DNA from 2 places in the Mesorhizobium sp. M1322 genome. Region 1 is predicted to be linked to the other one. Evidence: riboswitches for the same ligand, from Rfam matches in the RefSeq annotation. Region 1 holds a riboswitch; the other holds the start of a gene.
The links. Region 1 has a riboswitch for S-adenosylmethionine ahead of metX (homoserine O-acetyltransferase MetX). Riboswitches for the same ligand answer to the same signal wherever they lie in the genome.
Positions count from the first base shown of each region.

Region 2: linked by a shared signal. The riboswitch ahead of NKH12_RS00260 (O-succinylhomoserine sulfhydrylase) and the one ahead of metX (homoserine O-acetyltransferase MetX) in region 1 are both predicted to bind S-adenosylmethionine.

Region 1 covers NZ_JAMYLP010000021.1:65,803-77,784, forward strand. Annotated here, with positions in the region: gene NKH12_RS11110 (class I SAM-dependent methyltransferase) at 1-762, shown strand, start outside; partial or broken gene NKH12_RS11115 (ABC transporter ATP-binding protein/permease) at 882-2,706, shown strand; gene NKH12_RS11120 (DUF1194 domain-containing protein) at 2,907-3,707, shown strand; gene metW (methionine biosynthesis protein MetW) at 3,719-4,333, opposite strand; gene metX (homoserine O-acetyltransferase MetX) at 4,502-5,671, opposite strand; SAM riboswitch at 5,788-5,865, opposite strand; gene hisC (histidinol-phosphate transaminase) at 6,018-7,127, shown strand; gene NKH12_RS11140 (prephenate/arogenate dehydrogenase family protein) at 7,134-8,069, shown strand; gene NKH12_RS11145 (sugar kinase) at 8,091-9,017, opposite strand; gene NKH12_RS11150 (DUF2125 domain-containing protein) at 9,072-10,070, opposite strand; gene NKH12_RS11155 (gamma-glutamylcyclotransferase) at 10,191-10,736, shown strand; gene NKH12_RS11160 (quinone oxidoreductase family protein) at 10,817-11,797, opposite strand; partial or broken gene NKH12_RS11165 (IS5 family transposase) at 11,918-11,982, opposite strand, start outside.
Region 2 covers NZ_JAMYLP010000001.1:48,011-59,992, reverse strand. Annotated here, with positions in the region: gene phoU (phosphate signaling complex protein PhoU) at 1-90, shown strand, start outside; gene NKH12_RS00295 (magnesium and cobalt transport protein CorA) at 182-1,189, shown strand; gene NKH12_RS00290 (GcrA family cell cycle regulator) at 1,306-1,824, opposite strand; gene NKH12_RS00285 (aspartate aminotransferase family protein) at 2,180-3,379, shown strand; gene argF (ornithine carbamoyltransferase) at 3,397-4,308, shown strand; gene NKH12_RS00275 (Hsp33 family molecular chaperone) at 4,432-5,466, shown strand; gene apaG (Co2+/Mg2+ efflux facilitator ApaG/CorD) at 5,789-6,181, opposite strand; gene NKH12_RS00265 (ceramide glucosyltransferase) at 6,406-7,560, shown strand; gene NKH12_RS00260 (O-succinylhomoserine sulfhydrylase) at 7,610-8,800, opposite strand; SAM riboswitch at 8,875-8,952, opposite strand; gene NKH12_RS00255 (2'-deoxycytidine 5'-triphosphate deaminase) at 9,078-10,172, shown strand; gene NKH12_RS00250 (ABC transporter substrate-binding protein) at 10,266-11,039, shown strand; gene araD1 (AraD1 family protein) at 11,216-11,982, opposite strand, start outside.

The sequences.
Region 1 (11,982 bases):
GTCGACATTCGCTCCTTCTATTCGACCACGCTCGGGCGCTTGGCCGAACGCTCGATCACCATGGCGTTGTCCTCGATTTGGGCTGTCGTGCCCAATGAGCGGCTGGTCGGCCTCGGTTACACCTTGCCGTGGCTGGAGCGATTCGGCACCGACGCGGAGCGTGTCTTTGCCTTCATGCCGGCGACGCAAGGCGCGGTGGTCTGGCCGGCTACGGGGCCGACCGCGACCGCACTGGTCTTTGACGAGGAATTGCCGCTGGTCGATGCCTCCATCGATCGCATGCTGCTCGTCCATTCGCTCGAACATGCCGAGAACCCTCGCGAGACGCTGAACGAAATCTGGCGGGTGCTGTCGCCTGCCGGCCGCGTCGTCATCGTCGTGCCCAACCGGCGCGGTGTCTGGGCCCGTTTCGAGCATACGCCTTTTGGCAGCGGCCGGCCTTTCTCGCGCGGCCAGCTCACCGAGTTGCTGCGCGAAGCGAATTTCACGCCCGCGGCCTGGTCCGATGCCCTGTTCTTCCCGCCGTCGCGGCGACGCTTCATGATGCAGTTCCACAATGTGCTGGAGCGCGCCGGCCGCAGGTTCTGGCCGATCTTTTCCGGCGTCATCGTGGTCGAGGCGCAGAAGCGGCTCTATCAGGGCGTGCCAGTTGTCCAGCGCGCCTCTCGCCGCGTCTTCGTGCCGGTATTCTCGCCGCACGGCGCCACAAGGCTCGGCCGGATATCGCCGACCGGGAAGGCGACATCGCCGATCCGTCGATGACATGTTCGTGATCGGAATCGCGCTTTTTCTCACCTATCTGTCGAGAGCGGGTTTGGTACCCGGTTGAGTCGACTTGTTCATCGGTTTCAGCACCGCTTCCGAATTCAAGGACTTCACCAATGGCTGATTATCCGGATGTGGAAGGGAGCGCCAAGCCGGCTGCCGCGTCGATCGAGGCCAGCAGCTTGCGCGACCAATTGGCGACGATCAAGCGGCGCTGGGGACCTCGCCGATCCGCAAACACCTGCTCTGGGCCTGCGTCGGCATAGTCGCCGTCATTGTGGCAACCTCGATCGGGCAGGTTCTGCTCAATCGCTGGAACGAGCCCTTCTATGACGCGCTGGCTCGGCGCGACATGCAGGGTTTCCTGCACCAGCTTCTGGTCTTTGCCGCCATCGCCGGCGGGCTTTTGGTGCTCAATGTCGGCCAGACCTGGCTCGACCAGATGATCCGGCTGAAGCTGCGTGAGGCGTTGACCCTCGATCTGATCGGTGAATGGATGCGGCCGGCGCGCGCCTTCCGGCTCGCCAACGCCGGCGCCATCGGCGTCAACCCTGACCAGCGCCTGCAGCAGGATGCCGGACATCTCTCCGACCTTTCCACCGGTCTCGGCATAGGGCTGTTGCAGTCGTTCATTCTGCTTGTTTCGTTCGTCGGCGTCTTATGGTCGCTGTCTTCGGGCTTCGTCTTCCATATCGGCGGCTATTCGCTGGCCATTCCGGGCTACATGGTGTGGGCCGCGATCCTCTATGCCGGCACCGCCTCCTGGCTGAGCTGGCTGGTCGGACGGCCGCTCATCCGCTTCAACAGCGACCGCTATACGCGTGAGGCGGAGCTGCGCTCCTCGGTGGTCCGCGTCAACGAGAATGTCGACGCCATCGCGCTTGCGCATGGCGAGGCCGACGCCAGACGACGGCTCGAGCTCGACCTCGGCACGGTGCTGGGCGCGATGCGGCGCATCTACAGCGCCCAGATCAATCTTTCCTGGGTGACGGACACCTATGGCTGGATCACCGTCGTCGCGCCGATCCTCGTCGCCTCGCCGGTCTATTTCGCCGGCGATATCAGCTTCGGCGGGCTGATGATGGCTGTTGGCGCCTTCAACCAGGTGCATGCCTCGTTGCGCTGGTTCATCAACAATATCGGCGGCATCGCCGATTGGCGCGCCACGCTGATGCGCGTCGCCGATTTCCGCATCGCGCTCGGTGAAACGGATGTGCTGCACGACACCGAAGAACGCATCATGATCGGCGAAAATCCGAATGGCAGGCTGACATTCGAGAATCTCGAGGTTGCGTCGCGGGACGGATGTACGAAGCTCGCCGAACCCCATGTCGAAATCCGCGCCGGCGAGCGCGTCATGATCACCGGAGATCCGCGCGCCGGCAAGACGCTGTTCTTTCGCGCCATTGCCGGTCTGTGGCCGTGGGGAAGCGGGCGGATCGGCATGCCGGCCGGAGAGGTGTCCGCCTTCGTTCCCCGCAAGCCCTATTTCCCGCTCGGCACGCTGCGCGAGGTACTCGACCGCGCCGATGCCGCGGTCAGCGACGCCGAGATCTCGGCGGTGCTTGCCGAGGTCGGTCTTGGGCGTCTGTCGTCCTCGCTCGACCGCTCGGCGCGCTGGGAGCGTGAATTGAGCGATGACGAGCAGCGCCTGCTTGCCTTTGCCCGACTGGTCTTGCGGCAGCCGAAATGGGTGATCATCGACGAGGCTTTGGACACGTTCGACGGCGCAACGCTGAGGCGGGTGCTGTCGATGCTGGAGGCGCGTCTCGCCAGCGCCGCGATCCCAATATCGGCCGTGGCCAGCAGAACATTGAATTCTTTCCACGCTCATTGGCGATCGTGAAAGACGTCGAGCGACCGGCTCTCAAGCCAGTCCGTGTCAGGGCCGGCGCGATCGAACCACCCCCGGCCGTCGCCGCAGCCTACCAAGAGACGTAGCCGACTATGCGCCGCCAAGCTTTATTTCGCCGTGATCGCGGCGAAAGATCGCCGGTATAGTTCGCAAGCCTGCGGCGTTGGAACCATGCTTGACGCGCTTAAAGCGCGTCCCGTTGAAGAGATTCATGCGACACGCTTTAAGCCTTTGTTTCTTTCCATGTCGTTACCCCAAAACCGCTGCGCACTTTTGGGCGACATGCATTAGCCTGCTTGCCTGCCTCGCCTGCGCCCAGGCAGCGCCACTGGCCACGCCCGCCGATACCATTGCAGTGGACGTCGAACTGGTGCTGGCGGTCGACATTTCGCACTCCATAGACGAAAAGGAATTCGCCCTGCAGCGCGCCGGCTATGTCGAGGCGCTGCGCCACCCTGACTTCATCAATGCGGTGCGTTCGGGTGTGACCGGCCGCATCGCGCTGGCCTATTTCGAATGGGCAGGCACCGTCCGCGACGATGCGGTCATTGCATGGCAGGTCATCGACAATGCTGAGAGCGCCAACGCTTTCGCCGACAAGATCGAGGCGCGCCCGTTCAGGAGCTTTCGCGGCACCTCGATTTCCGGTGCGCTCGCCTTCGGCGCCAAGCTTTTGGATGGAGCCGCTTTCGACGCGACGCGCAGCGTCATCGACATTTCAGGCGATGGCCCCAACAATACCGGGACGCCCGTCACCACGACACGCGACGCCGCGGTGGCAAAGGGCACCGTCATCAACGGCCTGCCGATCCTGATCAGCCCGTCGCCCAGCTTCAGCCATCTCGACCAATACTATGCCGAGTGCGTTACCGGCGGGCCAGGCTCCTTCGTGCTGCCGGTCTATGCCGCTTCTGAATTCGTGACCGCCATACGCCGCAAGCTGGTCCTGGAGGTCAGCGGTGTTGCCGGTCCCGGCGCCAATCCCGGATCGATCCGGGTCGATGCGGCAGCACCGGTCGACTGTTTGCAAGGCGAGCGCGATCGGCGGTTTTTCTCCGATCCTTATTTTCCGGAACTTAATCGCTAGAGCGACGGCCGTTATCGCTTCAGCAGGAACACCGCTTGCTGGCCAAAGAAATTCCAGAACCACCATGGCATCGAGAGGCCGATTTTCTGGCCATTGGCGTCGAGCGCGGTTGCCTTTTCCACCGTTGCGCCGAGCTCTTCGCAGAGATTGACGAAGTCGCGAATGGTGCAGAAATGGATGTTGGGCGTGTCGTACCAGGAATAGGGCAGGTCCTTGGTCACCGGCATCCGCCCTTCGAGGAACAGTGAAAGGCGCACCCGCCAGTGTCCGAAATTGGGGAAGGAAACGATGGCATGCTTGCCGATCCTGAGCAATTCGTCGAGCACCAGCTTCGGGTTGCGGGTCGCCTGCAAGGTCTGCGACAGGACGACGAAATCAAAACCCTTGTCCGGATAGAATTTGAGGTCCTTGTCGGCGTCGCCCTGGATGACGGACAGGCCGCGCGCCACGCATTCGTTGACGCCGCGCTGCGACAGTTCCATCCCGCGGCCGTCGACCTGCTTCGTCGCCTGCAGCAATTCGAGCAGCAGGCCATCACCGGAGCCGACGTCCAGCACCCGCGACTGGGCCGGGATGAGATCGGCGACGACTTCGAGGTCCACGCGCTGGGCGTGGTTGACGCTCATGATCGTGCCTTTTGTCTGGCGCATGATCCCGATCCGAAAAGTCTGCAACTTTTCGGGGTCATGCGCTGCCTGGCACATGATCCCGGTCCGAAATGTCTGCAACTTTTCGGGGTCATGCGCTGATGCCTGGCGCAAGATGCGGTTCGGAAAGCCTGCAATCTTCAGGGATCATGCGCTGAGCCCCCTGGCGCGAGCCGCCGAGGCGATGAAGCCGTTGATGGCGGCAAACAGCTCCGGCTCGTCGAGCAGGAAGGCGTCGTGGCCGCGATCGGTCTCGATCTCGACGAAGGACACCGAGGCGCCGGCGGCGTTCAGCGCGTGAACGACCGAGCGGCTCTCCTCGGTCGGGAACAGCCAGTCACTGGTGAAGGAGACCAGGCAGAAACGGGTCCTGGTTCCGGCAAAGGCGTCGGCCAGCCGGCCGCCATGATCGGCGGCGAGGTCGAAATAGTCCATCGCCCGGGTCATGTAGAGATAGGAGTTGGCGTCGAAGCGGTCGACGAAGGTCATGCCCTGATGGCGCAGATAGCTCTCAATCTGGAAGTCGGCGTCGAAACCGAAGGTGAGCGCTTCACGGTCCTGCAAGTTGCGGCCAAACTTCCGGTGCAGGGCCGCCTCCGACAGATAAGTGATGTGAGCGGCCATGCGCGCCACAGCCAGTCCCTTTTCCGGGCGCTTGCCCTGCTCGAAATATTTGCCGCCATGCCAGTCCGGATCGGCCATGACCGCTTGCCGGCCGACCTCATGGAAGGCGATGTTCTGCGAGGAATGGCGCGCGCCGGTGGCGATCGGCAGCGCTGAGAAAACGCGCTCCGGATAGCTCGACGCCCATTGCAGCACCTGCATGCCGCCCATCGAGCCGCCGAGCACGGAGAACAGTTTTTCGATGCCGAAATGATCGACCAGCATCAACTGCGCCCGCACCATGTCGCGGATGGTGATGATCGGCAGGTCGAGCCCGTAGGGCTTGCCGGTGGCTGGATTGGTCGAGGCGGGGCCGGTCGAGCCGAGGCAGCCGCCGATGACGTTTGAGCATATGACGAAGAAGCGGCTGGTGTCGATGATCTTGCCGGGGCCGATCAGCACTTCCCACCAGCCCGGCTTGCCGGTCACTGGATTGGTGCTGGCGACATGCTGGTCGCCGGTCAGTGCATGGCAGACGAGGATGGCGTTGGAGCGGGCGTCGTTGAGCATGCCGTAAGTCTTGTAGGCGATCTGGAACGGTGACAGCAGCGTGCCGGCATCGAGCTTGAGCGGCTTGTCGGCACCGAAACGCAACACCGGGCTCGACGGCTCGTCGGCCTCGTTGTTGGTTCTTTTAGTGCGCAGCGCGACCATCGCATCCTCTTACATTAACCCATCGCGCTTTCCGAAAGTCGATTCCGAGTTTCGGTCGATGCGATTGTCCGGCCGGCTACGGACAAAAAAACCGGCATTGCCTTCGCAAAGCCGGTTACAGGATGCAAACGGCCCTTTAGCGAGTTGTTTAACGTGGCTGCAAGCCGACCGGCCAAATCACCACGGGATTTCGCCATCCTTCTAGAACCGGCGCGCCTCGGCGTCAACGGCCAGTCGCTCACGGCAGTCGCTCACCCATGATTGCCGCCTCTCGACATTCCAGGCCACGGCTTGTATTTCCGCTGCGGCTTCCCGGGAGGAAGCGTTTTCGACGGATTTTTGCAATATGAACCAGGCATCGGATCAGGCACGTCCAACGCCCCGCGCGGGGATCATGGACATCGAAGCCTATGTGCCGGGCAAAAGCACGGCGCCGGCCGGCGTTGCCAAGGTCCACAAACTGTCGTCGAACGAGAACCCGCTCGGCCCCTCGCCGAAGGCGATAGAAGCCGCGCGCGACGTTGCGGCCAAACTCGACATATATCCCGACGGCACTGCCAGGCGCCTGCGGGAAGCGATCGCCGAGGTGCATGGCCTAAACCCAGCCAACATTATTTGTTCCAACGGTTCCGACGAGATTCTGGGCCTGCTTGCGCAGACCTATCTCGCGCCCGGCGATGAAGCTGTTATCACCGAACACGGCTTCATGGTCTACAAGATCTACATCCAGTCGGCAGGTGCTGTCCCGGTGTCGGTCAAGGAAACCAATGAGCGCGCCGACGTCGATGCGATCCTCGCCGCGGTGACGCCGCGTACCAGGATCATCTTCCTCGCCAATCCCAACAACCCGACCGGCACCTATTTGCCGTTCCAGGACGTGCGCCGCCTGCATGCCGGCCTGCCTCGAAATGTGCTTCTGGTACTAGATGCAGCCTATGCCGAATATGTCCGCCGCAACGATTATGAAGCCGGCGTCGAACTGGTGGCCGGTGTGGAAAACGTGGTCATGACCCGCACCTTCTCCAAGCTCGGCCTCGGCGGCGCGCGGGTCGGCTGGATGTACGCACCGATGCATATCATCGATGCGATCAACCGCGTGCGGGGTCCCTTCAACGTCAACGCGACCGCGATCGAGGCCGGCATTGCCGCGATCCGCGACCGCGCCCATATCGAGCGCAGCGTGGCGCATAATGAGACCTGGCTGCGATGGGTGAGCGAGGAATTGACCAAGCTCGGACTGCGGGTGACGCCGAGCGTCGGCAATTTCGTCCTCATCCACTTTCCCGAGGACAAAAAGCACTCGGCGGCGGCTGCGGACGATTACCTCTCCGCGCGCGGCTATATATTGCGGCGCGTTTCCGGCTACGGCTTCCCCAATGCACTGCGCATGAGCATCGGCACCGAAGAGGCCAATCGCGGCGTTGTCGCCGCCCTCGCGACATTTCTGAAAAGCTAGAAAACCATGACATCACCGATGTTCGAAAAGATCGCGCTGGTCGGCATCGGCCTGATCGGCTCGTCGCTGGCCCGCGTAATCCATCGCGAAGGCCTTGCCCGCCACATCGCCATCTCGACGCGCAGCGAAACGACGCTGGCGCGGGCGAGGGAACTCGACCTCGGCTCCTCCTACGCGATGGATGCGAAAGAGGCGGTCCGCGATGCCGACCTGGTTATCGTTTCGGTGCCGGTCGGCTCTTCGGGCGAGGTCGCCGAGGAAATCGCACCGGCGCTGAAGCAGGGCGCGATCCTCACCGATGTCGGCTCGACCAAGGCGTCGGTCATTGCGCAGATGCAGCCATATGTGCCTGCCGGCGTGCATTTCATTCCCGGCCATCCACTGGCCGGCACTGAAAAATCGGGTCCGGACGCCGGCTTTGCCGAACTGTTCGAAAACCGCTGGTGCATCTTCACGCCGCTGCCCGGCACTGATCCGGCCGCATTGGAAAAGCTCTCGGAATTCTGGCGCCGCTGCGGCTCCAACATTGACACGATGGATCCCCAGCATCACGACATGACATTGGCCATCGTCTCGCATCTGCCGCACATCATCGCCTATAATATCGTCGGCACCGCCGACGACCTGGAGTCGGTGACCAAGTCCGAGGTGATCAAATATTCGGCCTCCGGCTTTCGCGACTTCACCCGTCTGGCCGCCTCCGACCCGACCATGTGGCGCGACGTTTGCCTGCACAACAAGGACGCCATCCTCGAAATGCTGGCGCGGTTCTCGGAAGATCTGGCCTCGCTGCAGCGGGCGATCCGCTGGGGCGACGGCGAAAAACTGTTCGACCTGTTCACCCGCACCCGCGCCGTCCGCCGCTCGATCATCGAGGCCGGCCAGGACATCGATGTACCGGACTTTGGCCGGCAGGCCGTCGAGCACCCAGCCAAGCAGTAGCCTGTCTCGACCGCCCGGCCGTCAGTCCGCCGGCCAGTGAGCCGCCATCATCGCCAGCGTCTCGGCCCTGTCCGGCGCGCCCAGCCTGCCGCCGAAGCGCTGGCATTTGAGCGCTGCGGCGGCGCTGGCAAAGCGCAATGTCCATTCGATCGGCATGGCTTCCGCCAGTCCAACGGCAAAGGCGCCGTGAAACACGTCGCCGGCGGCAAGCGTATCCACTGCCTTGATCCTTGGCGCCGCGACATGGCGCACGGAACCCGCCGAGCGGTCGAACCACCAGCTTCCCGCCGCGCCGCCCGTCACCGCGACGAATGCATCGGTGCGTCTGGCCAGCGCTTCACAGGCCTCTTGCGGACCTTGCTCCTCGCCGCAGAGGATGAACGCCGCCGGCTCTGACGCGACGATGTGCGAGGCGAGCGGAAACAGCCGTTCCAGCACGTTTCGTGGCGCGGTGTCGGCGTCCAGTATGGCCGGACGGCCGATTGCGCGCGCCGCCGTCAAAGCCAAAGCTGCCGCGCCTGGCCAGCGCACATCGACCAGGACGGCGTCGAATGCGGCGAGGTCCTGTGTGGGGAGCGCCTCGGGGTCGGCCTGGGCGAGCTTGTCATAGAAAGGAACGATGATGCGCTCGCCATGCGTGTCGACCAAGATGGCCGACAGTGCCGACCGCGCGCCGATGATGCGCCGGACAAAGCTGCAATCGGCGCCCTCGGCCTCGATCCCGGCGACCAGCTGATTGCCGACGAGGTCGTCGCCCGCGCTCGCCCACAGCGATACGTCCGCGCCGAGGCGGCGTGCGGCGCAGGCCGCGCTCGAAGCCATGCCCGAGGCGATCTGGACGCCGTCGGACGCGATGAACTTGCCCTGACGTGCCGGAAGCGTGTCGACGCGAAGGATCGTATCGAGCGTCAGCGCGCCAACACTCAGGAGCTTCATCGGGCTGTTCATCTATCTTCCTGTTTCATCATGATCTTTTCCGAACTGGAGGTTCGCAATCATGGTCTAATCGACCGGCTTGATCCTGCCCAGCGGGATAAAACCGAGCGAGGCCTTGCCTTTGACGATCTTGAGCGGCATCGACGGTTCGTTGCCAAGCAGCGCCAGCCCGGCAAAGCCTGTTTTGATCTGGCTCTTTTGCTCGGGAATGGCCTTGCCGAGGATTGCCGCCACGGCTTTCGGGTCGCTGAGCTTGATCATCAGGTCGGCGTCGATCAGCCCGTCGGCATCGACCGAAACCGGTCCGGAAACGGTGATTCGCGCGCTCCCCGACGACAGGTCGAGCTTGCCGATATCGACTGCCTGGCCGCGCAGGCTCCTTGGCTGCGTCTTGATCAGCGCCACGCCGTTCTTCAGCGTCACGTCGCCGCTGCCGTCGAGAGGCGGCAGCACGCGGCCATCGATCGCCCCTGGATCGATTTCGAGATCGGTAAAACTCCCGGCATAGCCGATGTCCTGGCCGTTCGGACGCAACTGTCCGGCCGCTGTCCCGGCGCTGAACAGCTCGACCGGGTCAGTGCCATCCGCCGGATCGGTCTGGGCAGACAGGCCCTCGGCCTCCAGTGAAACGCGCCGGGGCAGGGGCCAGGACAGTTTGACGGTCGCTCGCAGATTATTCCAGTCGATCCACAACGGCGCCATCCCCGGCGCGGAGGCCCTGAGCGGCCCCCGCAGGTCGGCGCTAGGCGACAGGATATGGGTGATGTGCGTAACTGCGTTGAGGCTGCCGAGCGAGGCGGCGACGTTCCTTGTGTCGTCCTGATAAGCCAGGCTGTCGCAGGAAACGGCAAAGCTCAGCGGATAGCCGCTGACCGTGAGATTGACGCAGTCCGCCTCGATGCCCTCGCCATTGAGCTCGGCCACCGCTTGGTCGGCTTCGCTCTTGACCTTGTCTGCCAGGTAGAACCAGCCGGCGCTGTAGAGGCCGAACAGCACGACGATGAAAGCGGCAAGCCAGAACAGCCGGCGGAGAAAATTCGGCGGACGTTCGTCACTTGACGTCATGCTACGGCTCTCGCTAGCGCGTATTGCGGAGGGGACTGTCGTTTCCGGCAACATCAGGTAGACGGAGACGGATTGAAAAAACACCGATTCCAGTGCGGTGCTGCAACCAAGCTTGGCGATATGGGCGATTTTTGGGTTTTTGGCTACGGTTCGCTGATCTGGCGGCCGGGATTTGCGCATGTCGAGACGCGGCGCGCCCGCCTCCATGGCTACCGCCGCTCGCTGTGCGTCTACTCCTTCGTGCATCGCGGCACGCGCGAACGGCCGGGCCTGGTGCTCGGCCTCGACCGTGGCGGCTCCTGCATCGGGCTGGCTTTCCGCGTCCCCGGCGATCTACGCAACGAGGTCATCACCTATTTGCGCGAGCGCGAGTTGGTCACCAATGTCTATCGCGAGCGCATGCTTAGCATTCGCCTCGACAATGACGCTACGAACGGCGAGACGGATGGGGGCGAGACGGTCTCGGCGGTCGCCTATGTCGTCGATCGTGCCCACGAGCAATATGCCGGCGCGCTCGATGCTGCCGATGCGGCGACCGTCGTTCGCGGTGCCGTCGGCCAGTCGGGAAAGAACGAGGACTACGTGCTCAGCACGCTGGAGCACCTCGAAGCGCTAGGGATCCGCGACCACTGGCTGGAGGAGGTAGCGAAACGGATCGGGTCGTGATCTCTTTCGTTGTTTGACGGTGATCTTTTCCGAACCGGTTCCCATTTTTGCTTCGCTGACCTTCGGTATCATGGTTCGGGCTACATCCTGAAAATCTGCTTTCCGAGATCGGCGCGATCCAGGCTGTTCGTCACGGCGAGCTTGAACTCCGCCAGCGGATGGATGCCGCCGACAGGGACATGGAAATCGGGTTGGCCAAAAATGTCGACAATCTCGCGTAAAACTGGCCGGTCGGCTTCGACAGGCGGCGAAAAGAAGTAGCGGTAGATGTTTGCCCTGATCTCGACGCCGCTCAGCAGCACGTCGAAATTGTGCAGCTCGAATCGCTCAGGGCTCATGCCGCCATTGATGATCATCTGCCCGCCCATCGCCAAGGTGCGGATCAATTCGCCACTGACGGGTCCGCCGACATTATCGATGATCCCGTTCAGTCCGGCGCCGTCGGTCATTTCCATGACCGCTTCCCTGATACCGACCTTCAAACTCGACAGATCTAGGATGGCGGTGGCGCCAAGCACCTTCAGGTCGAGCCTGTCGTGAGAGCGTCGCACGAGCGCGATGACGTTGATGCCGCGCCGTTGGGCGAACTGCATCACCATCGTCGAAACCGATGAATAGCCGGCGGTGACGGCCAGCCACTGTCCAGGCTGCACACGGGAATCCGCCAGCAGGTCCCAGGCGGTGATGGGGTTCACCATCTGCCCGGCGCGTTCGAGCGGATAGTCGGCGGGTAGCGGGATCAGCCATTCGGCCGGAACGGCCGCATATTCGGCCCAGCTGTTGTAGTGGCTGAATGCGACAAGCGTTCCCGGTTTCAAAGCGACATTCGCGCCCACGGCCTCGACAATGCCGGCGCCATGATTTCCGGCGATCTGCCGGGGGAAATGCGGCTTCTTCGGTTCGGGATAGAGGTTCTGGATAAACAGGAAGTCGCCAGGGTTGACCGAGGCGGAGACCATCCTGACCAGCACCTCGCCGCCGCCAATTCGCGGCATGGGCATGTCGTGCAGATAGAGCACGTCGCGCGGCGAGCCGATTGCGTCGAATACAATTGCTTTCATGGCGGTCTCCAATAACGGGCAATCTGGGGCAAGCAGCCTGGACGTGACCAGATTGCGGCACCGGTGTTTGCATCGGTGTCGCGGAACCTAAGTGTCTGAATCAAAACGACTGGTGCAATTTCAAGGTCTTGCGAGGCGACGCGTGAGCAGGCGGATGTGGGCGATGAAGACCCAGGCTTCGGCGG
Region 2 (11,982 bases), on a different contig from region 1:
ATCGTTACCGGCGACCAGATGCCGGCCGAGCGGCCGAAGGGCGACAAGACAGACAAGATTGTGCTTCCCGCAACGCGACCGGCGAAGTGAGCGGCTGCCTCTCGAACCCATTGCTGATTTAGGCTAAGCTTTACCGAACGTTCCTGATCCTGACCCGAGGCCATGCCTCCAGGAGGTAGCGATGGAAACCGTTCGGAACCTGACGCCGGCCCCGCCGACATCGGGCATCATTGCTTCCAGCGTCTATACCGGCGGCCGGCGTGTCGCCGACATTCCGATCGAGGAAGCTGGCGAATGGGCCAAGAAACCAGGTCATGTCGTCTGGATCGGCCTGCTGGAGCCGGACCGCAACCTGTTGCTTCGCGTCCAGGCGCAATTCCACCTGCACGATCTGGCGATCGAGGACGCCGAGCATCCGCATCAGCGGCCGAAGATCGAGCAATATGGCGATGCGTTGTTCATCGTTGCCCGCACGGCTCAACTGATCGACAGGCGCGTCACCTTCGGCGAGACGCATCTGTTCGTCGGCGCCGGCTACATCGTCAGCGTCAGGCACGGTCCGTCGACTTCTTATGCCGCCGTTCGCCAGCATTGGGAAAGCTGCCCGCATTCGCTGGCCAAGGGTGAGGATTTCGTCCTCTATGCCATTCTCGATTTCATCGTCGACAACTACATGCCGGTGCTCGAGCAGATCGAGGACGAGGTCGAGGCGATCGAGGACAGGGTTCTGCTGAAGCCGATGACCGGCTCCGACATAGAGCGGCTCTACATGCTGCGCCGCGATCTCTTGCGCCTACGCAATGCCGCGCTGCCGCTGGTGGAAGTCTGCCGCCGGCTGACCAGCGCCGACCTGCCTCAAATCCATGCGGCTATGCACCCGCTGTTCCGCGACGTCACCGACCACATCCGCACCGTCCAGGAGAAGATCGACAGCTTGCGGGAGGTGCTCGCATTTGCCTTCGAGGCGAGCCTCCTGGTTGGCCAGAGCCAGGAAACGGCGATCACCAAGAAGCTCGCCTCATGGGCTGCAATCCTGGCGGTGCCGACGGCGCTCGCAGGCATCTACGGCATGAACTTCAACGACATGCCGGAACTTAGGATGGAATATGGCTACCCGGTCGTTCTGGGAGCGATTATTTTGGTCTGCTCGGTTCTCTACTGGCGTTTCCGCAAGAGCGGCTGGCTGTGAAAGAGAAGGGAGTAAGGGAGTAGAGCAGTAAGGGGAGTATGTAGTGCGTTGCCAAGGATCGCACTCACAAAGCCTAATCTTTACCTACTCCCGTACTGCCCTACTCCCCTATTCCCTTATCTACTCCGCCGCCGCTCCGAAGCGGGCTGGAACGCAATGCGGGCGTGGTACTTGCAATAGGGTCCGGTTTCGGCCGCGTCGTTGCCGCAGAAATGGAACTCTTCCGAAAGCGGATCGCCATTCGGCCATTTGCATGTCCGTTCGGTCAACTCGACGAGTTGCAGATGCCGCGAGATCGGCACGACGACGTTCTCGACCGGACGGACGTAATGACGCGCCACCGGTACGGCGTCGAATTGCGCCTGCAGCGCGGTCGCGCCGATCGACGTGGTGATATGCCGCGCAGTGCTTGCCGCCCGCGACACCGATTTCTGGACGGTCGATCCCTGCACGCTCTTCTTCTGGCGTGCCGGCGTGGCGGTCGAGCGTCCGCGGCCCGACAGTTTCAGCCGATGCACCTTGCCGATGACCGCATTGCGGCTGACGCCCCCGAGCTGTGCGGCGATCTGGCTGGCGCTTAGTCCCTCCGACCACAACTTTCTAAGAAGTTCGACCCGCTCGTCAGTCCAATTCATGAGACCGCGCTCCTGCTGAAATGTGCGGCGATCGGAATCCTTCCACGATCCGGCTTCCGCCGGGCAGACACCACATATATCGGGTGATTAGGTCCGCCGCACGAAATCTAGTTATTTCTCGACCTACAATTACCTTATGCGGTGACTCGGTGACAAGAGTCCGAGGGCCAACACGAATCGGTTTTTTCGGTTTTCCCCAACTTGCCCGGTCGCTTATGAGCAGGCGTTTCGCTGGAGAGCTTGCCGCGCGTCCTTGCGCGACGTTTTCGTTGACTTCATGGCCGAAAAACACGATAAGCCGCGAAGGCCGCCGCTTTGGCGGCTTTTTGATTTTCCGGTTCCGGAGACGCATATAATGAGCGGTTCGGCGCTTTTCGAGACCTTTACCCGCGCACCCCTGGCTTTCGACCATGGGGAGGGCACTTGGCTGGTCACCGACAAGGGCGAGAGATATCTCGATTTTGGCGGCGGCGTTGCCGTGAATTCGCTGGGCCACAGCCATCCGCATCTGGTCTCGGCACTCACCGAGCAGGCGGCCAAGCTCTGGCATGTCTCCAACCTCTACGAGATTCCGGGGCAGAGCCGTCTGGGCGAGCGGCTGGTCGATGCCACCTTCGCCGACAAGGTATTCTTCACCAATTCCGGCGCCGAGGCGCTGGAATGCGCCATCAAGACGGCGCGGCGCTACCATTTCGTAAAGGGCCATCCCGAGCGCTTTCGCATCATCACCTTCGAAGGCGCCTTTCATGGCCGCACGCTGGCGACCATCGCCGCCGGCGGCCAATATAAATACCTGGAAGGCTTCGGACCTAAGGTCGAAGGTTTCGACCAGGTTGGCTTCGACGACATCGACTCCGCCGAAAAGGCGATCACATCAGAGACCGCCGCGATCCTGATCGAGCCGGTGCAGGGCGAGGGTGGCATCCGCCCGGTGCCGACGCAGTCGCTGAAGCGGCTGAGGCAGCTCTGCGACCAGCATGGCCTGCTCCTGATCTTCGACGAGGTCCAGTGCGGCATCGGCCGCACCGGAAAGCTGTTCGCGCATGAGTGGGCTGGCGTCACGCCCGACATCATGGCGGTCGCCAAGGGCATCGGCGGCGGCTTCCCGGTGGGCGCCTGCCTCGCCACCGACGAGGCGGCCGTCGGCATGACCGCCGGCGTGCACGGCACCACTTTCGGCGGCAATCCGCTGGCGATGGCGGTCGGCAACGCCGTGCTCGACGTGGTGCTGGAAGACGGCTTCCTGGAGGATGTGCAGCGCAAGGCGTTGCTGCTGAAGCAGGGGCTGGCGGGTGTCGCCGACGAATTTCCTGATATCATCGAAGACATCAGGGGCACCGGCCTGATGCTCGGCCTGAAATGCGCCGCACCCAACACCAAGGTGAACATGGCGTTGCGCGACCAGCATCTGCTGGCGGTTCCGGCCGGCGACAACGTCCTTCGCCTGCTGCCGCCGCTCACCGTCACCGACGCCGAGATCCATGAGGCGCTCGACCGCATCCGCGCCGGCGCCCGGGGTCTGTCGGATGCCATCGCCGCTGCTGCCGCGAAGTAACAGTCGAAAGACCCCAAATGAGCCTTCGCCATTTCACCGATCTTTCCGCCGTTTCCGAGGGCGATCTGCGCTTCATGCTGGACGATGCCGTGGTGCGAAAGACAAGGCTCAAGGCTGGCGAGCGGACAAAACCCCTCGAAGGCAAAGTGCTGGCGATGATCTTCGACAAGCCGTCGACGCGCACGCGCGTGTCCTTCGACGTCGGTATGCGCCAGCTCGGCGGCGAGACCATCATGCTGACCGGCACGGAGATGCAGCTCGGCCGCTCCGAAACCATCGCCGACACGGCCAAGGTGCTGTCGCGCTATGTCGATGCGATCATGATCCGAACCACATCGCATGACCGGCTGCTGGAGCTGACCGAGAACGCCACCGTTCCCGTCATCAACGGGCTGACCGACGACACCCACCCCTGCCAGCTGATGGCCGACATCATGACCTTCGAGGAGCATCGCGGTCCGGTTGCCGGCAAGACCATCGCCTGGACCGGCGACGGCAACAACGTGCTGCATTCGCTGCTGGAGGCCTCGGCGCGGTTCCGCTTCAATCTCAACGTCGCCGTGCCGGAAGGCAGCGAGCCGGCACAGAAGCATGTCGATTGGTCGACGGCGCATGGCGGCAAGTTGCACTTCACCCGCTCGCCCGACGAGGCCGTCCACGGGGCCGACTGCGTCGTCACCGACTGCTGGGTGTCGATGGGCCAGGAGCACCGTGCTCGCGGTCACAATGTCTTCTCACCCTACCAGGTCAATGCGGCGCTGATGGCGAGGGCAAAGCCTGACGCATTGTTCATGCACTGCCTGCCGGCGCATCGCGGCGAGGAGGTCACCGACGAAGTCATCGACGGGCCGCATTCGGTAGTGTTCGACGAGGCCGAGAACCGGCTCCACGCCCAGAAGGCGGTTTTGGCCTGGTGTCTGGGCGCTTGATCCGGGCCACCTTGATCCGGCCCACCTTGATCCGGCCCACCTTGATCCGGCAATGCGTGGTGCCTATCTCAGGCCCATCACGCAAATCGAGCGCGTTTCGACGCATGCGCCCCGGAGGGCGGCATGGCCGCGCCCTGGAGCTTTGTTATGTTGGAAACTCATCAATTGGCTGAACAACAACCCAAACTCGGCGAATTCGGCTACGCCGGTGACGATCATGTCGTGCCCTTCGAGGTCGGCCCGCTCGACGTGCGCGGCCGCACCGTCCAGCTCGGGCCGATGCTCGACGCGATCCTCAGCCGTCATGACTATCCCGAGCCGGTCGCTCGCCTGCTGGCGGAAGCCTGCGTGCTGACGGTGCTGCTCGGCACCTCGCTCAAGTTCGAAGGTAAGTTCATCCTGCAGACCCGCACGGACGGGCCGGTCGACATGCTGGTGGCGGATTTTTCCACGCCGCAGGCGCTGCGCGCCTATGCGCGCTTCGACGCCGACCGGCTGGAGTCACTGACATCTGCCGGCGAGACGTCGCAGCAGACGCTGCTCGGCAGCGGTGTCCTGGCGCTGACCATCGACCAGGGCGCCCACACGCAGCGCTATCAGGGCATCGTCCAGCTCGACGGCGAGACGCTGGAGGAGGCCGCGCGCACCTATTTCCGCCAGTCGGAACAGATCCCGACCGATCTCAAGCTTTCGGTGGCCAAGCTTTTGACGCCCGGCGTCGGCGGTGCCCGCGAGCAATGGCGCGCCGGTGGTATCTTGGCGCAGTTCCTGCCGCAATCGCCGGACCGCATGCGCGTGCCCGATCTTCCGGGCGGCGACGGCGATCCGCGCCAGGAGATCCATGATCCGGCCGACAATTCCTGGCAGGAACTGCTGGCGTTGCTTGGCACCATCGAGCCGACGGAACTGATCGACCCGACAATCGGCGCCGAGCGGTTGCTTTACCGGCTGTTCCACGAGCACGGCGTGCGCGTCTTCGGCGGCGTACCGGTAGCCGATCAGTGCTCATGCTCCAGGGAGAAGATCCGCGGCATTCTCGAAGGCTTCTCCGCCGACGAGATCAGGGACAGCACCGAGGATGGCGGGATTCACGTCGCCTGCGAATTCTGCTCGAAGCAATATGACTTCGACCCGGCGGAATTTGCTGCGGCTCAATAACGAGCGTCGGTGCTGCCTAATCTGTCTGCTGGCATTCTTCCAATGGAGGAATCGCCAAATGGGGAGTGCGGTGCCTTCGCAGAGCTTGGTTTCCTCGCCTCACGAAGTGGGGAGGGGTGGCGCGGCGAAGCCGGGACGGAGAGGGGTCTTCGCGGCGGCTGGGAATTCGCTGTTCAAGGAATCTTGATGTGTCCTTGCCATTGTTAGTCTTGCGCCCATTCTCTTGCCGGTTCTGGGTTCGCGAATGTCGTCCCCCTCTCCGTCCCGGCTTCGCCGGGCCACCTCTCCCCCGCTTTGCGGGGGCGAGGAACCCAAGTGAGCGTCAGTTCACCGTCCGCCGCGAGCCCGGCAGGTCGAGCGAAAAGGCGGGGATGGCGACGTCGAACGTCTCGCCCCGCTTGTTGCGCATCGTGTAGTGGCCGACCATGATGCCGGACGGCGTCGAGAGCGGGCAGCCAGACGTATATTGATAACTGTCGCCGGGGTTGAGTTCGGGCTGGTCGCCGACAACGCCGGCGCCGCGCACCTCCTCGACCCGGCCGGTGCCGTCGGTGATGTGCCAATAGCGTGACAGAAGCTGCACGAATTCATCTGACTGGTTGTCGATGGTCACCTGGTAGCCCCAGACATAGCGGTTCTCCGACGGGTCGGAGCGATCTTCCAGATAGAACGGCCTGACCTGTACTTCGATGTTGCGCGTGACGGCGCTGTACATAAATTACTCCACAATATGCAGACGGAACATTCGACGCTCTCCGCAGTTTGGTCAACGGGGTGCTTCCCGTCATTGCCCGACTCCTTTGCGCGCAGGTGGCGAAGAACAATGTCATTTAAGTGACACGTGACAATGATGGTGTGCAGGGAGGGCGACTCAGCATTCTGTCGAACTGTTGAAACGGCTTTCATGCGGCCGGTTTTTTCTGGAGTGACCAGATATCAATGGAACTGACAGTCACAGCCGCCTTGCTTTCCACAGCTCTGCTTCTTGTCAATCTCGCCAGCATCCTGCTCGCTTCGTTGAAGCTGAAGCGACCTGGCAGGATCGCGCCGCCAGCCGGCAAGGCGCCGCCGGTGTCGATCGTCGTGCCGTCGCGCGGCGTCGAGCCGTTTACCGAGGAAACGCTCGATCGTGCCTTCTCACTCGACTGGCCGCGCTATGAGCTCATCTTCTGCGTTGCCCATGCCGACGACCCGGTGGTCGGGCCGATCACCGATGCGATTGCTCGCTTTCCGGCCGTGCCGGCCCGGCTGCTCGTTGGCGACGACCGCATCAGCGGCAATCCGAAACTCAACAATTGCGTGAAGGGCTGGGAGGCCGCGCGCCACCGCTGGGTCATCCTTGCCGATTCCAACGTCCTGATGCCGAGGGACTATGTCCAGCATCTGATGGCGGCATGGCGGCCCGATACTGGCCTTGTCTGCTCGACGCCGATCGGCTCGCGGCCGGACGGGTTCTGGGCGGAGGTCGAATGCGCTTTCCTCAACACACTGCAGGCGCGCTGGCAATATACCGGCGAGGCGCTCGGCCTCGGTTTCGCCCAAGGCAAGAGCATGTTGTGGAACAAGCCCATGCTCGATGCCAATGGCGGCATCCGTGCGCTTGCCGCCGAGATCGCCGAGGATGCCGCCGCGACCAAGCTGGTCAACGGGCTTGGACTGCGCGTCAATCTCGTCGCCTCGCCTTTCGAGCAGCCGCTCGGCTTGCGCACGCTCGACCAAATCTGGTCGCGCCAAGCCCGCTGGGCACGCCTGCGCCGCGTCACCTTCCCGCTGTTCTTCGCACCCGAGATCCTGATCGGAGCGGCGGCGCCGCTGGCGCTTGCGCTGGTTGCTGCGGCCGGCGCCGGCTTCAGCCTGTCGGCGACCGCCATCGCCGTTCTCGTAGCCGCCTATCTCCCGGAATGCGCTCTCGCCTCGGCCAAGGGCTGGCACCTGTCGCTGCGCATGGTCCCGGCGATGATTGCGCGGGACGTGATGCTTCCCGCCATCTGGGCGCGCGGCTGGCTCAGCGGTGCCGTCGACTGGCGCGGCAACACCATGACCATCCACACCAGCGCCGTTGCGGAATTGGAAGAGACCCCGTCGGGCGCCTGACCGCGCCTGCTTTTGACGATGAGAGCGCCGCCGCCTGGTGCGTATATCCCTATCTGGCGGTTTTCAAAGCCTGCTCGATGTCTTCGAGCAGGTCGTCGGTGTCCTCCAGGCCGACGGACAGCCTGAGCGTGCCCGGCCCGATGCCGAGTTCGGCACGCGCCTCGTCGCTCAGATTCTTGTGCGTCGTCGTCGCCGGATGGGTGATCAGGCTCTTGGCATCGCCGAGATTGTTGGAGATCAACACGACATCGAGCGCATTCTGGAAAGCGAAGGCCGCCTGCTTGCCGCCCTTGACGTCGAGGCAGATCAGCGTCGAGCCGCCTGACATCTGCTTCTTAACGACCGCCGCCTGCGGGTGATCAGCGCGACCGGGATAGATGACGCGGACAATTTCCGATCGCTCGGCGAGGAAGTCAGCGATCCGGCCAGCACTTTCCGTCTGCTGGCGCACGCGCAGCGGCAGCGTTTCCAGCCCCTTCAGCAGCGTCCAGGCATTGAACGGCGACAGGCTGGGACCGGTATGGCGGAAATAATCGTGCAGGTTCTCGTCGATCCACTTCTTGTCCGACAGGATGACGCCGCCGAGGCAGCGCCCCTGGCCGTCGATGTGCTTGGTCGCCGAATAGACGACGATATGGGCGCCGAGCTGCAACGGCTTCTGCTGCAAGGGCGTGGCAAAGACGTTGTCGACGATCAGCCGCGCGTCGATCGAATTGGCAAGCGAGGCAACGGCTGCGATGTCGACGACTTCCAGCGTCGGATTGGTCGGGCTTTCAAGGAAGAACAGCTTCGTGTTGGGCCTGACCGCCTTTTCCCAATTGGCGATTTCGGTGCCGTCGACCAGCGTCGCTTCGATGCCGTATTTCGGCGCCAGCGTCTCGACCACCCAGCGGCAGGAGCCGAACAGCGCGCGCGCCGCCACGATATGGTCGCCCGCCCGAGCACTGCACAGCAACGACGCCGTCACCGCCGCCATGCCGGATGCCGTGGCGCGGGCATCTTCGGCGCCTTCCAGCGCACACATGCGCTTCTCGAACATGTCGACCGTCGGATTGGCATAGCGCGAATAAATGAAGCCCGGTTCCTCGCCCTTGAAGCGGGCCTCCGCCGCCTGCGCCGTGTCGTAGACATAGCCTTGCGTGAGATACATCGCCTCGGAGGTCTCGCCGAAGCCGGAACGCAGCGTTCCCGCATGCACGAGGGCGGTCTGAGGCTTCCAGTTGCGCTTGTTGCTCGTCATCATCTTGTTCCAAACACCAAAAATGGTCCAAACACAAAAAAACCGGCCGCGAAAGTCGCAACCGGTCCATGCGGCCTTTCGGCCCGACGGTCCTTTAGCGACTTGTTTAACGTGGCTGCAAGCCGACCGGCCAAATCACCACGGGATAACGACCCTTTAGACCCGCACCGCGCTTGCGTCAATTGCCGGCATGATTAAGAGGTTTGTACCAGCAGGTTCCGCGGCAAGGAACTGCAACACAACGAGACCTCGCCCGGCCTTCGAGCGGAGCCAGACTTTGCGGCAGACAGGCATTCTTCCCGATCAGGATATTTCCACGCTGTTCCAGTCGGGCGCGCTGAAGTCGCCGCGCGCGCTCGATGCCGACCAGATCCAGCCGGCCAGCCTCGACCTCAGGCTCGGCGACAAGGCCTGGCGGGTGCGCGCCTCCTTCCTGCCCGGCCCCAACCACAGGGTCGCTGAAAAACTCGACCGCCTGAAGCTGCACGAAATCAGTCTCGCCGATGGTGCGGTGCTGGAGACGGGCTGCGTCTACATCGTGCCGCTGTTCGAAAGCCTGGCGCTTCCGGCGAACATTTCCGCCTCGGCCAACCCGAAGAGCTCGACCGGACGGCTCGACATTTTCACCCGCGTGATGACCGATCGCGGCCACGAGTTCGACAAGATCGCCGCCGGCTACAACGGCCCGCTCTATCTGGAAGTCAGCCCGCGCACTTTTCCGATCGTCGTCCGCGCTGGCTCGCGGCTGTCGCAGATCAGGTTCCGCACCGGCAATGCGCTTTTGTCGGAAAGCGAGCTGCACGAATTGCACCGTGCCGAGACGCTCGTCGCCACCGAGCCGCCGAACATTTCCGGCGGCGGCATCGCGCTGTCGATCGACCTCGATGGCGACAAGGACGGGCTGGTCGGCTACCGCGGCAAGCACCACACCGGCCTGGTCGATGTTGACAAGCGCGCCGCACAGGATGTCGTCGATTTCTGGGAGCCGCTCTACAAGAGCGGCGCCGGCGAATTGGTGCTCGATCCGGATGAATTCTATATCCTCGTCAGCCAGGAGGCGGTGCATGTGCCGCCGCTCTATGCCGCGGAGATGACGCCCTTCGATCCGCTGGTTGGCGAATTCCGTGTCCACTATGCCGGTTTTTTTGATCCGGGCTTCGGCCATTCGGCGGCTGGCGGCACCGGCAGCAGGGCGGTGCTCGAAGTGCGCAGCCACGAAGTGCCGTTCATCCTCGACCACGGCCAGATCGTTGGACGGCTGGTCTACGAGCACATGCTGAAGCGGCCGCAGGCGCTCTACGGCACAGATCTCGGCTCGAACTATCAGGCACAGGGCCTGAAACTGTCCAAACATTTCCGCGCCGCGCGCTGATCCCCGATCAATCAGACTGTGCTTGCCTGACCTTGCGGGCCGTGCTTGGCTGTGCCCAACCGTCAAGGTGGTTGAAACCAAGGGAACAAAGAAATGCAGATTTCGAGATGGATCGCATCGGCAGCAACAGCTGCCATGCTGGTGATGGCTGCCGGGTCCTTGTCGGCGCAAGCACAGGAAAAGTTGAAGATCGCCACCGAAGGCGCCTATCCGCCGTTCAACACCATCACCGCGGATGGCAAGCTCACCGGCTTCGACATCGACATCGCCAATGCGCTTTGCGCTCAGATGAAGGTCGAATGCGAACTTGTCACGCAGGACTGGGACGGCATGATCCCGGCCCTCCAGGCCAAAAAGTTCGACGCCATCATCGCATCCATGAGCATCACCGAGGAGCGCAAGAAGCAGGTCTCCTTCACCGACAAATACTATACGACGCCGCTTTCGCTGGTGGCCTTGAAGGACAGCGATATTGCGTCGACCGAACCCGCCGCACTCGCCGGCAAGACAGTCGGCGCCCAGGCTTCGACCACCCAGGCCGACTATGCCCAGGATGTCTATGGCAAGGCCGGCGCCGAGGCGAAGCTCTATCCGACCCAGGAGGAGGCGGTCGCCGACCTGATGAACGGCCGCCTTGATGCCGTCCTCTCGGACAAATTCGTGCTGATGGACTGGATGAAGAAGGCGAGCGAAGGCTGCTGCAAGATGGTCGGCGACGTCAAGGGCACCGAGACCGAAGCCGGTATCGCCGTGCGCCAGGAAGACAATGCGCTGCGCGAAAAGCTCAACGCCGCGATCGATGCGATCGTCGCCGACGGCACCTACAAGAAGATCCAGGCCAAATATTTCGACTTCGATATTTATTGAGAGGTTGAAGCTGCCAATCTCCCCCCTCGTGGGGGAGATGGCCGGCAGGCCAGAGGGGGTCGGTCCGGCCGGGCCCGGCTCTCTTTATCGCAGACGTAGGGGCTGGCGCTCTACGCGAGACGACCCCCTCTGTCGCCTTCGGCGACATCTCCCCCTCAAGGGGGAAGATCACGCCGTCAAAGCGCCTTCACCGCCACCGTCACCGGCTGCTCGATTTCAAGCGGGTTGCGCAGCGGCAGGCCGAAATCCTTGGCCTCGATCTCGAAGACGTCGCCGGCCTCGGTCCTGATGCCGTCGGCGAAGGACAGCGTTGCCGTGCCGAACATGTGCACATGAACGTCTCCCGGCTGGCGAAAGGCCGAATATTTGAAGTGGTGATGTTCGAGATTGGCGATGGTGTGCGACATGTTCGCCTCGCCCGACAGGAACGGCTTTTCCCACAGCAGCTTGCCGTCGCGGAGGATGCGCGAGGATCCCCTGACGTCGGACGGCAGGTCGCCGATCAGGATCTCCGGCCCGAACGAGGCGTTGCGCAGCTTGGAATGCGCGAGGAAGAGATAGTTCACGCGCTCGGTGACGTGGTCAGAAAACTCGTTTGACAGGGTGAAGCCGACGCGGAACGGGGCGCCGTCGTCGCCGATGACATAGATGCCGGCGACTTCCGGCTCCTCGCCGGCATCCTGGGCGAAGGCGGGCGACAGCAGTGCCGCACCGGGCGCCACCGCCATGGTGCCGTTGCCCTTGTAGAACCATTCCGGCTGCACGCCCATCTGGCCCTTGGCGGGCTTGCCGCCCTCCAGCCCCATGCGAAACATCTTCATGGAGTCGGTGAGCTGCTCTTCGCGATCGGCATCGAGTTTCTTGTGCATGGCATCGCGGGTCGCGGCGGAGCCGAGATGCGTCAGCCCGGTGCCGGTGAGGTGGAGATGCGCCGGGTCGGGAT